2 linked regions of the Lysinibacter sp. HNR genome follow. The protein of the gene in region 2 interacts with the protein of the main gene of each other region in a pairwise test. Links are inferred from orthologs where the notes say so. Each region holds a gene or a part of one and is shown on either strand. Other genes may lie near its edges.

Region 1 (4,872 bases), 1.1 Mb from region 2 along the record:
GGTTTTCCTCAAGGAGACAGCGCGCTTGCTTACACAAGAGGGGTTTATCATCCGTAATGTGGCGGTTCAACTCATCGGTGTCCGACCTAAGGTTAGCCCGCGTCGGCTCGAGGCTGAACGGGTTTTGAGCGAGAGCATTGGTGCTCCGGTGTCGCTTTCTGCAACCACCACCGACGGCCTGGGATTTACCGGACGCGGTGAGGGGCTGTGCGCGATCGCTACGGCTCTTATTGCGGTCGTGGACGGGTAGCATTTCGCTGGGCAACGTATTTGAGGGGATTCTGCAGGGTTCTATCTGCGTTTCTTGTAACACGGGCAGAACACACAAGTAGGCTTATAGAGTGACCCAGCGACTCTACGATTCAAAAACCCAACAGCTTGTTGACTTCTCACCCCGTGAGGTGGGCAAGGTAGGAATGTACGTCTGTGGCCCAACCGTGCAATCAGCCCCGCATATCGGACATCTCCGAAGTGCGCTTGTGTACGATCAGATGCGCCGCTGGTTCAGCTATCGGGGTCTAGACGTGACGCTGGTGCGTAACGTGACGGATATCGAAGATAAGATTCTGGATAACGCGGCGGTGGCCAAGTTAAAAGGGTCGTGCGAGGAATGGTGGGCGCTGGCCTATCGAATTGAGCGCCAGTTTAACTCGGCGTATGACGCCCTGGGTATTCAACCACCCACCTATGAGCCGCGGGCGACCGCAAACATTCAGCAGATGATTGATCTCATCATACGGATCATCGAGCGAGGCCATGCGTATCCTGCCGACGATGGTAGTGCCAACGTGTATTTTGATACTGGGTCCTGGGAACCTTATGGGGAGTTGACCCATCAGGACATCAACAAGATGGAACCTGCGGCAGACTCGGATCCGCGTGGAAAACGTAATCCGCATGATTTTGCATTGTGGAAGGCGCACAAGGCCCAGGAGCCGGAGTCCGCGGCGTGGGAATCCCCGTGGGGCAGGGGGCGCCCAGGGTGGCATATTGAGTGCTCAGCGATGTCAACCCGCTATCTCGGCTCGGCCTTTGATATTCACGGGGGAGGGTTAGACCTGCGTTTTCCGCACCACGAAAACGAGCTTGCACAATCGCGTGCTGCGGGTGACCATTTTGCTACCCATTGGATTCACAACGGTTTGGTGAACGTGAACGGACAGAAGATGTCTAAATCACTGGGTAACTCAGTCTTTGCTGATGATCTGCTGTTGCAGGCGCGCCCCCTAGCCATTCGATATTTTCTAGGATCTGCTCATTATCGTTCGAGCCTTGACTACACCCCGGAATCTTTGGCAGAGGCCGAGGCAGCGCTTAACCGCATTGAGGCTTTCCTCCGTCGCTGGCAACAGGAGGTGGGTGGTCTATCTGAGGAACAGCTTGACAGGGCTCGGGCGCCGGAGGCTTTTGGCGCGGCTATGCTTGATGACTTTGCGCTCCCACAGGCGCTTGCTGTGTTGCATGAGACCGTTCGAGCGGGCAATACTGCCCTTGACACCGGTAAGAAAGACAAGGCAACCGGCTTCTTCACGGGTGTGTGGGCTATTGTTAACGTTCTCGGTATTAATCCGCTCTCGGAGCACTGGTCTAGTGCGGATGATTCATCCGCGATAGCTGCGCTAGAAACACTGGTTGAACACCTTCTGGTTGAGCGTCAGCGGGCGCGAGAAAACCGTGACTATGAGACAAGTGATCGTATAAGAGACACGCTTAAGCGTGCCGGAATCACGCTCAAAGACACATCTATTGACAAAAATGCAAACGGTTCACACTGGAGTCTTAATGGTTAAGAAACCCCGCGCGGGTGCAGTCCGTAAAAAAAGTAGGGGAGCTACTGTTGGCTCCGGCGGTCAGGGACGTCAGGCGCTGGAGGGGCGAAAGCCAACTCCCAAAGCGGAGGATCGCCCCTATCACCCCGCTGGTAAGGCTAAACTGGCACGCGAACGCTATCTGGCCGCGGGTGGTAGCAAGAAAACGCAGAGAAAAACGGTTGATTCTGCAACCTCACGCGGTAACAAGCGTCGAAAAGAGGATGACGGCGAGCTTGTCACGGGTCGTAACGCAGTGCTTGAGGCGCTTCGCACGCGGCTGCCCGCCACAGCCCTCTACATCGCAATGAGGATCGAAACGGATGATCGTGTTCGTGAGATCACCAAGATTGCTGTTCGCCGTGGTATCCCCGTGCTCGAGGTTATGCGGCCCGAGCTAGATCGTATGTGCAGCGTCGATACGGTGCATCAGGGTGTGGTGCTCAAGGTGCCTCCGTATCAGTATGCTCATCCCCTTGAGATGGTGGATAAGGTTCTCAGCTCGAAGAGAACACCGCTTTTTATCGCAATTGACGGTGTAACCGACCCGCGCAACCTGGGTGCGATCATTCGATCCACCGCGGCTTTTGGTGGGCAGGGCGTTATTGTTCCGCAGCGGCGTTCTGTGGGTGTGACCGCCTCCGCGTGGAAAACTTCGGCCGGTGCGGCAGCGCGTATTCCTGTTTCTATGGCATCAAACCTCACGCAGACGCTTAAGGCTTATAAAGAGCGTGGGATTTTTGTTGTGGGGCTAGACGGCGAGGGTGAGGTATCGCTTCCAGGTTTCGAACTGGCAACCGGCCCTCTTGTGGTTGTTATCGGGAGCGAGGGAAAAGGGCTGTCGCGCCTAGTGAGCGAGACCTGTGATGTGATTCTTTCTATCCCTATTTCATCCGTAACAGAGTCGCTCAATGCCGGGGTAGCCGCCAGTGTAGCGCTGTACGAGATTGCACGGCAGCGCGGGGAAATCCCGGCTTCTTAGAAAGCGAGGAAGCTGAGCCTGCGATTCTCCTTTGCGCGGTATCTGGACTGAGATATGCGTGTGTTCTCGGTGCCGCAGCCGTATACAACCGTTGCGGCACCAAGACATGTCCGAATTAGAGGACGGCTAGGACGGTTGCTCGCCACCTCGTTTCTATCAGTTCTAACCGAATCGCAACCGACCGTGTTCTTGCTCGGGAGTGTATGAGCACGACTGCCTCTATAACGCCCTGTGCGGGACTGGAGTAGTGGATCTTTCCACACGCTAGCGGGATTCTGGAGGGGATTGTCCCCAAGGCCTGATATTTTTGCATACTGAGAATCTGGCGGCGTCGAATTACTGTGATCACCGAGGCTGATGCCCACCGCGCAATGGTTTCAATGTCTCGGGAACCAGCAATAATTTCTACGCTTCCCAGGGCAAGGTTGCGAAGAATCGGAGTGGGGTCGGGGAGAGCGGCTTCAACGGGTCGAACAATCATCGCCTTTGAGCCTGTTCTCTTGTGTATAGGTGACCGAGGAATACTCGTGGGTGCCGGCGGAGGCGTTGACGATATCTCGGGTGGGTTCTGCTGGGTGGGGGCGGAGATTGAGCAGAGCTGGTTGGTGCTCTGTGCCGGGGATATTGAACGCTGATCCTGCACGATCTGTGTGGCGGGTATCATTGGGGCCTTCTTTCGGGGGGTAACAACATAACACTCGATCGGTCACCGTGTGTGGCCGTGTAGGCAGGAAGCTCCTGCCGAGAGTCCTTGTAACTTACGCGATCTGATTAATCTCTGTACAGTACAAAAAAGCCCTGTGGACAAATGCTCTGTCCTCGGAATGCCTTGCTGTCTCGGTCGAACGAGACCGTTAGGCTGATGGTGTGTCTACACTCAGCGATCTCATTAGCCAACACGGTTCAAGTCAAGAGGGAGATATTGAGTGGCTTCACTCCCTCGTGAGGGACGGGCAGCTTTTAGCTGATCTGGCCTTTGCCGATGTTGTGTTTTGGGCACCCACAAACAACAAGAGTTTTATCGCGGTTGCCCATGCTCGACCCTCAAGCGCGGCCACGCTTTTCTATCGTGATGTTGTGACCTCGATGGTTCGGGCTGAGTGGCAGGAACAGGTTGGTGAAGCCTACTTAACAGGAAAGATTATTGAGTCTGCCTCGCCCGCCTGGTTTGAAGAGATGCCGATGAAGGTGCGCGCTATCCCGGTGACCCGCAGTTTCCGCGGGAACTCGGAAGGTCCGGCATCTCCCATCGCGGTGATCACCGCACACACAAACCTGAGCGATACTCGCACCCCTTCCAGACTCGAAGCGGCTTTTACTCGCAGTGCAAACGATATTTTCCAGATGATTGCGGTTGGTGATTTTCCCGATTGGGGAGCCCCTACCGGGCCACGGCGGGGAGCGCCACGCGCATCGGACGGTCTTCTGCGGCTTGATGTCGACGGCGTTGTGACGTTTGCGAGTCCTAACTCTCTCTCGGCTTTTAACCGAATGGGTTTTGTTGATGAGCTTGAGGGTGAGTCTCTCGCCGAGATTACCACCGCCCTGGTATCGGGATCACACACGGTCGACGAATCGTTGCCCGTTGTTGTGACGGGGAGAGCCCCCTGGCGCACCGATGTTGAATCCGGGGGTGTGACCCTCTCGATCCGAGCCATTCCGGTGAAGGCTGATGGTGTGCGGACGGGGGCGCTTGTTCTCACACGTGACGTGTCAGAGTTGCGCCATCAGGAACAAGAGTTGATAACAAAAGATGCCACGATCAGGGAGATTCATCACCGTGTGAAGAATAATCTTCAAACGGTTGCGTCTCTCTTGCGTATTCAAGCACGCCGAGCCCGCTCCGATGAGGCCCAGGAGGCTCTGGGGCAGGCCATGCGACGGGTTGCTGCGATTGCTGTAGTCCATGACACCCTTGCTATTGGAATATCACAGAACGTAGATTTTGACGAGGTATTTGATAGAGTCCTGATGCTTGTGGCAGAGGTTGCGAGCACACACAACACCACCGCGCATCCCAAAAAAGAAGGTGAATTTGGGGTTTTGCCGAGTGAATATGCAACACCGCTTGCCCTAGCGTTG
Region 2 (4,707 bases):
AGCCGTGACGCGATCCGTCATAACGTTGCCACCCTGCGGAGTATAATCCCGGGCCGCGAGGTAATGGCAGTCGTGAAGGCCGACGCTTATGGTCACGGTGCCATCGAGAGCGCTCGCGCCGCCGTTGACGGGGGCGCTACCTGGTTGGGGGTAGCCGATGTCGACGAGGCTATGGAACTCCGTGAGGCCGGCATACAGGAACCAATTCTCTGCTGGATACACGGACCTTACACCGATTTTTCTGTTGCGTTAACACACAAAATCGATCTGGGTGTGAGCTCTCTCGCGCAGCTTGAAACGATTGCTGAGGCGTCTCGGGGTCGTGCGGATAACCTGGCTCCTCTGGGGGTTCACCTGAAGTTTGACACGGGACTCGGAAGAAACGGCTTTGCCCCGGGTGATGCGCTCGCGGGTATTGTCCGAGCCCGCGAGCTGGAAGCTGACGGCGACATCAGGATTCGGGGTCTGTTTAGTCATCTCTCTAACGCTTCCCGTCGAGAGGACAGGGAAGCCATCGACAAGCTTGCACTCATCGTTGAACTCGCGGCTCAGCACGGTGTTGCACCCCGGCTCACCCACATAGCGGCATCGGCAGCCACCCTCAGGTACCCGGAACTTCCCTTTAGCATGGTTCGCATCGGCCTGATGATTTATGGCCTCTCTCCGCTGCCCGAGTTCACCCCGGCTGACATCGGATTAAAACCCGCGATGAGGCTGGAGAGCACCGTTTTGAGTGTGCGTCGAGTGCCCGGTGGTTCCGGGGTATCCTACGACTACACCTACACGACGTCTCAGGAGACCACCCTGGTGCTTGTCGGGATGGGCTATGCCGACGGGATTCCGCGGTCAGCTTCAAACTCTGCCTGCGTGTCTCTTGGGGGTAAAAACTTCCGTATCTCAGGCCGCGTAGCGATGGATCAATTTGTTGTTGATGTAGGTGACACAAACGTCTCCGTGGGGGACCCCGTGATTCTTTTTGGAGATCCGCTCGCACAGATTCCCAGTGTAGAAGATTTTGCTGAGGCCAGCGGCACCATCAACTACGAAATAATAACCCGGCTCGGTCGTCGAGTTGAACGGATCTACACATAACCCATGAGCGTTATTACCGTGAGTGACCCCGAACAGATGCATCATCTCGGGCTGAAACTGGGAGCGCTTCTGCGCGTGGGAGACCTCCTGGAACTGACCGGACCGCTGGGGGCTGGCAAGACAACCCTCACCCGGGGAATCGGTGAAGGCTTAGGGATTCGGGGACCCGTTACGAGTCCAACTTTTGTTCTTGCTCGCACCCACCCCTCGCTCGTGGGCGGGCCACCCCTTGTGCATGTGGACGCCTATCGGCTCTCGAACGCGGTGGAGCTTGACGACCTGGACATCGACTTTGCCCGCTCGGTTGTGATCGTGGAGTGGGGCGCGGGCATGCTTGAGGGGATATCCGAATCGCTTCTGCGCGTGGTTATTGAGAGGCCGAATAGCGCGGGAGGCGATGACGAACCCGAGGAAATCATTGAGCCGCGCCGGGTAACCCTCACTGCCCTGGGACCGCGCTGGGCCGGAGGCCTCAGCCTCTAGCGGTACTCTTGTATGGTGCTTCTTGCTATTGATACGTCGCTGGGAACCAGCGTCGGCGTGAAAACAGGCTCCGGTGATCTTTACGACGCGGTTTCGGAGGACGCTTTTTCGCATGCCGAAGCCATTGGCGATCTTATCCGTCGGGTGCTGAACGATGCGGGGGTTCATCCCGCGCAGATTACCGGTGTGATTAATGGTGTTGGCCCCGGCCCCTACACGGGGCTCCGGGTGGGCATCGCCGCGGCGCAGGCGTTTGCCGCCGGCCGAGGAGTGCCTCTTGAATCGATCGTGAGCCACGACGCGATAGCCTGGGATCAGCCAGTGACGCTTGGGGAAGACCTGGTCGTAGTTACGGATGCTCGTCGCAGGGAAGTCTACTGGTCGCGCTATACGGCTGTGACAGAGGGGGGCATGGCGGCTTTCTGGGAACGAAAAGACGGGCCCGTCGTGACAAAACCGGATCAGGTACCGTCAGGCATTCCCACGGTTGACGGTAACAGGGTGGGACTCCGGGCTACCTCCCTGATTGAGCGTGCCGATCTGATGCGAACACGCGGGAGTGCGTTTGAAACGGGAGAGGCTCTCTACCTGCGCTCGCCGGACGTGACCCTGTCGCGGGGACCCAAGCGGGTGACGGCGTGAGTATGGTCGAAGAGATCGTTGTGCGGGATGCCACCGTGGCTCATCTTGACGCCATTATGGTGATTGAAAACCAGACCTTTAACCGTGACGCCTGGTCGGTGAACTCCATGCGCGGAGAATTGCTCGCGGCTGATCGACGCTACCTGGTGGCGCTCACCCGAGACGGTGCCGTCGTGGGATACGCGGGACTCCTGGCTTCCCGCGGTGCCGGGGAGGGCGACATCCAGACGATCGCTGTGCTTCCCGAGTGGCGAGGCCGGGGACTTGCCCGGCGTATGCTCGAGATGCTACTGGGCGAGGCTCAAAGCAGGGGGGCACGTGAGATTTTTCTCGAGGTCCGAAAAGACAATCCGGTAGCGGAGGGCCTTTATCAGAGCTTGGGGTTTGAACGTATTGGCATCCGTCGCGGCTACTACCAGCCGGACGGGATGGACGCCGTGGTCATGCGGCTCGCACTGAGCGGCTGGAAGCCTGGACAACCTCGTGAGGAGGAAGAGGCCCAATGAATCGACAGGAACCACTTGTGCTGGGGATTGAGACCAGTTGCGACGAGACGGGCATTGGGATTGTACGGGGAACAACGCTCCTGGCTAATGTGATAGCCTCCAGCATGGATGAGCATGCCCGCTACGGAGGTGTGGTGCCGGAAGTTGCCGCCCGTGCGCATGTCTCGGCGCTGCGACCTACCCTTGAGGGTGCGCTGCGGGAAGCCAACGTCTCGTATGAGGATTTGGATGCGATTGCGGTCACGAGTGGCCCGGGTCTTTCGGGAGCACTCATGGTGGGTGTGGGGGCCGCTAAGGCGCTCGCGCTGGCCACCGATAAACCCCTTTACGCGGTAAACCACCTGGTGGGTCACGTGGGTGCCGATGTTTTGCGCGGCCCTGACAGCGAGCAGCCGCTACAATTTCCCACCGTGGCCCTGCTGGTTTCCGGGGGGCACACCTCGTTGCTTTTGGTGCGTGATCTGGTGGGTGATGTGGAACTGCTCGGTGAGACAATTGACGATGCGGCGGGAGAAGCTTTTGATAAGGTTGCACGAATCTTAGGGTTACCCTATCCGGGAGGCCCACACATTGATCGGGTCGCTACACAGGGTAACCCCCGGGCTATCCGGTTTCCGAGGGGCCTCAGCCTGCCCAAAGATCTGGTGAAGCACCGCTACGATTTTTCTTTTTCCGGGCTTAAAACCGCCGTGGCGCGCTACGTGGAGAAGCTTCAGGATGCGGGACAGGCAGTTCCCACCGCCGACGTTGCGGCGAGCTTCCGTGAGGCGGTTGCCGACGTCCTGACGGCCAAGGCGCTCGCGGCCTGTAACGATCTGGGGGTGCCCCGACTCCTACTGGGTGGTGGGGTGTCGGCAAACGCTCGTGTGCGTGACCTGGCCGCCAAGAGAGCTGCCTCCGCCGGGGTTGAGCTGAGGATTCCGCCGCTGAGCCTCTGCACCGACAACGGTGCGATGATCGCCGCCCTGGGTGCCCAACTTATTATGGCGGGACACGAACCCTCTACGCTGGGTTTTGGGGCCGACTCAACACTGCCCGTGACGGAGATTCACGTTCGTTAAGCGTGGAAGCGTGCGGCGTCGTGATATTTCCGAGTCAGGAAGAAAACGCGGGGAGCCTCTCTGCAAGCAGGGCAACGTGTTTGTGGCCGTGGCGCGTGATAATGAGGGTGGCGTGGTGTGGGCCGCGTAACTGTAGCCTCTTGCGCAGGAGTGCCGGGTCGGTATCCGCGCCACGTTTTTTGATCTCAAGGCTGCCGATCCCGCGGGCGCGCATTGCCTGTTTGAGGCGGCGCTCCTGAAAGGGGAATACCTCAACAATCCTAAAGGCCGAGGCAAATGGTGTGGGAGTGAGCGTCTCTGAGGAGAGATACGCGATTCCCTCGCTCAGCATTCCCGCGCCAATCTGTCGCGCAAGCAGGCCGATAAGACGGGCCCGGATGACGGCACCGTCGGGCTCATAGAGGTACTCTCCGAGCCCGGTCACCGCGGCATCCTCGGAGTCCTGCGCCGCACTGAGCTCATAGCACCGATTCTCGCCCTTTGTGGCGAGGAGAAGCGCTGAGCGTCCCACTCCGGGACGGGCCAGGGGCCCCGACCAGAGCCCCATTTCAACTACCTGGTTGTCGACCGAAACCCACTGTGCCTCAACCCCCTCGGGAATGAGGTCACGATCCAGGCCGGGACCTAGCTTAATGCCGGTGGGGAGTCGCAGCGCTAGATTGTGGGCGAAGTGAAGGCTGGGTGAGTAGTCGTCGGGGTCTGTGATCCGGCGGGTGTTGGAGTGCCCCGCGGTGCGGCGGGCGGGGTCGAGAAAAACGCCGTCTACACCGTCGAGGGGGAACGATTCGGCATCACCCGTGATAACCGTGGCGGTGGGAACGACCGTGCCGGAGAATAGCTCCGCGCCCTGTACCGTGAGATTGTGTGCGGCTATCTTTGCGGTGAGTGGATCGAGTTCTACCGCAGTAACCTCTCGGTTCGCG

Evidence for each region. The genes of interacting proteins can lie anywhere in the genome.
Region 1: the proteins of tsaE (region 2) and rlmB interact in binary tests that used the Escherichia coli proteins (3 or more experiments, as listed by UniProt). The link is inferred for Lysinibacter sp. HNR from one-to-one orthologs.

The regions. Positions count from the first base shown.
Region 1 is NZ_CP121684.1:977,174-982,045, forward strand. Bases 787-3,786 are described here. They hold rlmB (23S rRNA (guanosine(2251)-2'-O)-methyltransferase RlmB), read left to right. Parts: upstream 787-1,782; coding sequence 1,783-2,790; downstream 2,791-3,786. Other genes in these bases: cysS (cysteine--tRNA ligase), read left to right, coding at 787-1,790; FrondiHNR_RS04220 (Rv3235 family protein), read right to left, coding at 2,906-3,454; FrondiHNR_RS04225 (PAS domain-containing sensor histidine kinase), read left to right, coding at 3,658-3,786. Also shown: ispD (2-C-methyl-D-erythritol 4-phosphate cytidylyltransferase), read left to right, coding at 1-250; more of cysS, read left to right, coding at 342-786; more of FrondiHNR_RS04225, read left to right, coding at 3,787-4,872. UniProt on the Escherichia coli protein: Specifically methylates the ribose of guanosine 2251 in 23S rRNA.
Region 2 is NZ_CP121684.1:2,112,373-2,117,079, reverse strand. What follows is about bases 1-2,835. They hold tsaE (tRNA (adenosine(37)-N6)-threonylcarbamoyltransferase complex ATPase subunit type 1 TsaE), read left to right. Parts: upstream 1-1,095; coding sequence 1,096-1,575; downstream 1,576-2,835. Other genes in these bases: tsaD (tRNA (adenosine(37)-N6)-threonylcarbamoyltransferase complex transferase subunit TsaD), read left to right, coding at 2,720-2,835; rimI (ribosomal protein S18-alanine N-acetyltransferase), read left to right, coding at 2,220-2,723; tsaB (tRNA (adenosine(37)-N6)-threonylcarbamoyltransferase complex dimerization subunit type 1 TsaB), read left to right, coding at 1,588-2,217; alr (alanine racemase), read left to right, coding at 1-1,092. Also shown: more of tsaD, read left to right, coding at 2,836-3,784; FrondiHNR_RS09555 (class I SAM-dependent methyltransferase), read right to left, coding at 3,819-4,707. UniProt on the Escherichia coli protein: Required for the formation of a threonylcarbamoyl group on adenosine at position 37 (t(6)A37) in tRNAs that read codons beginning with adenine.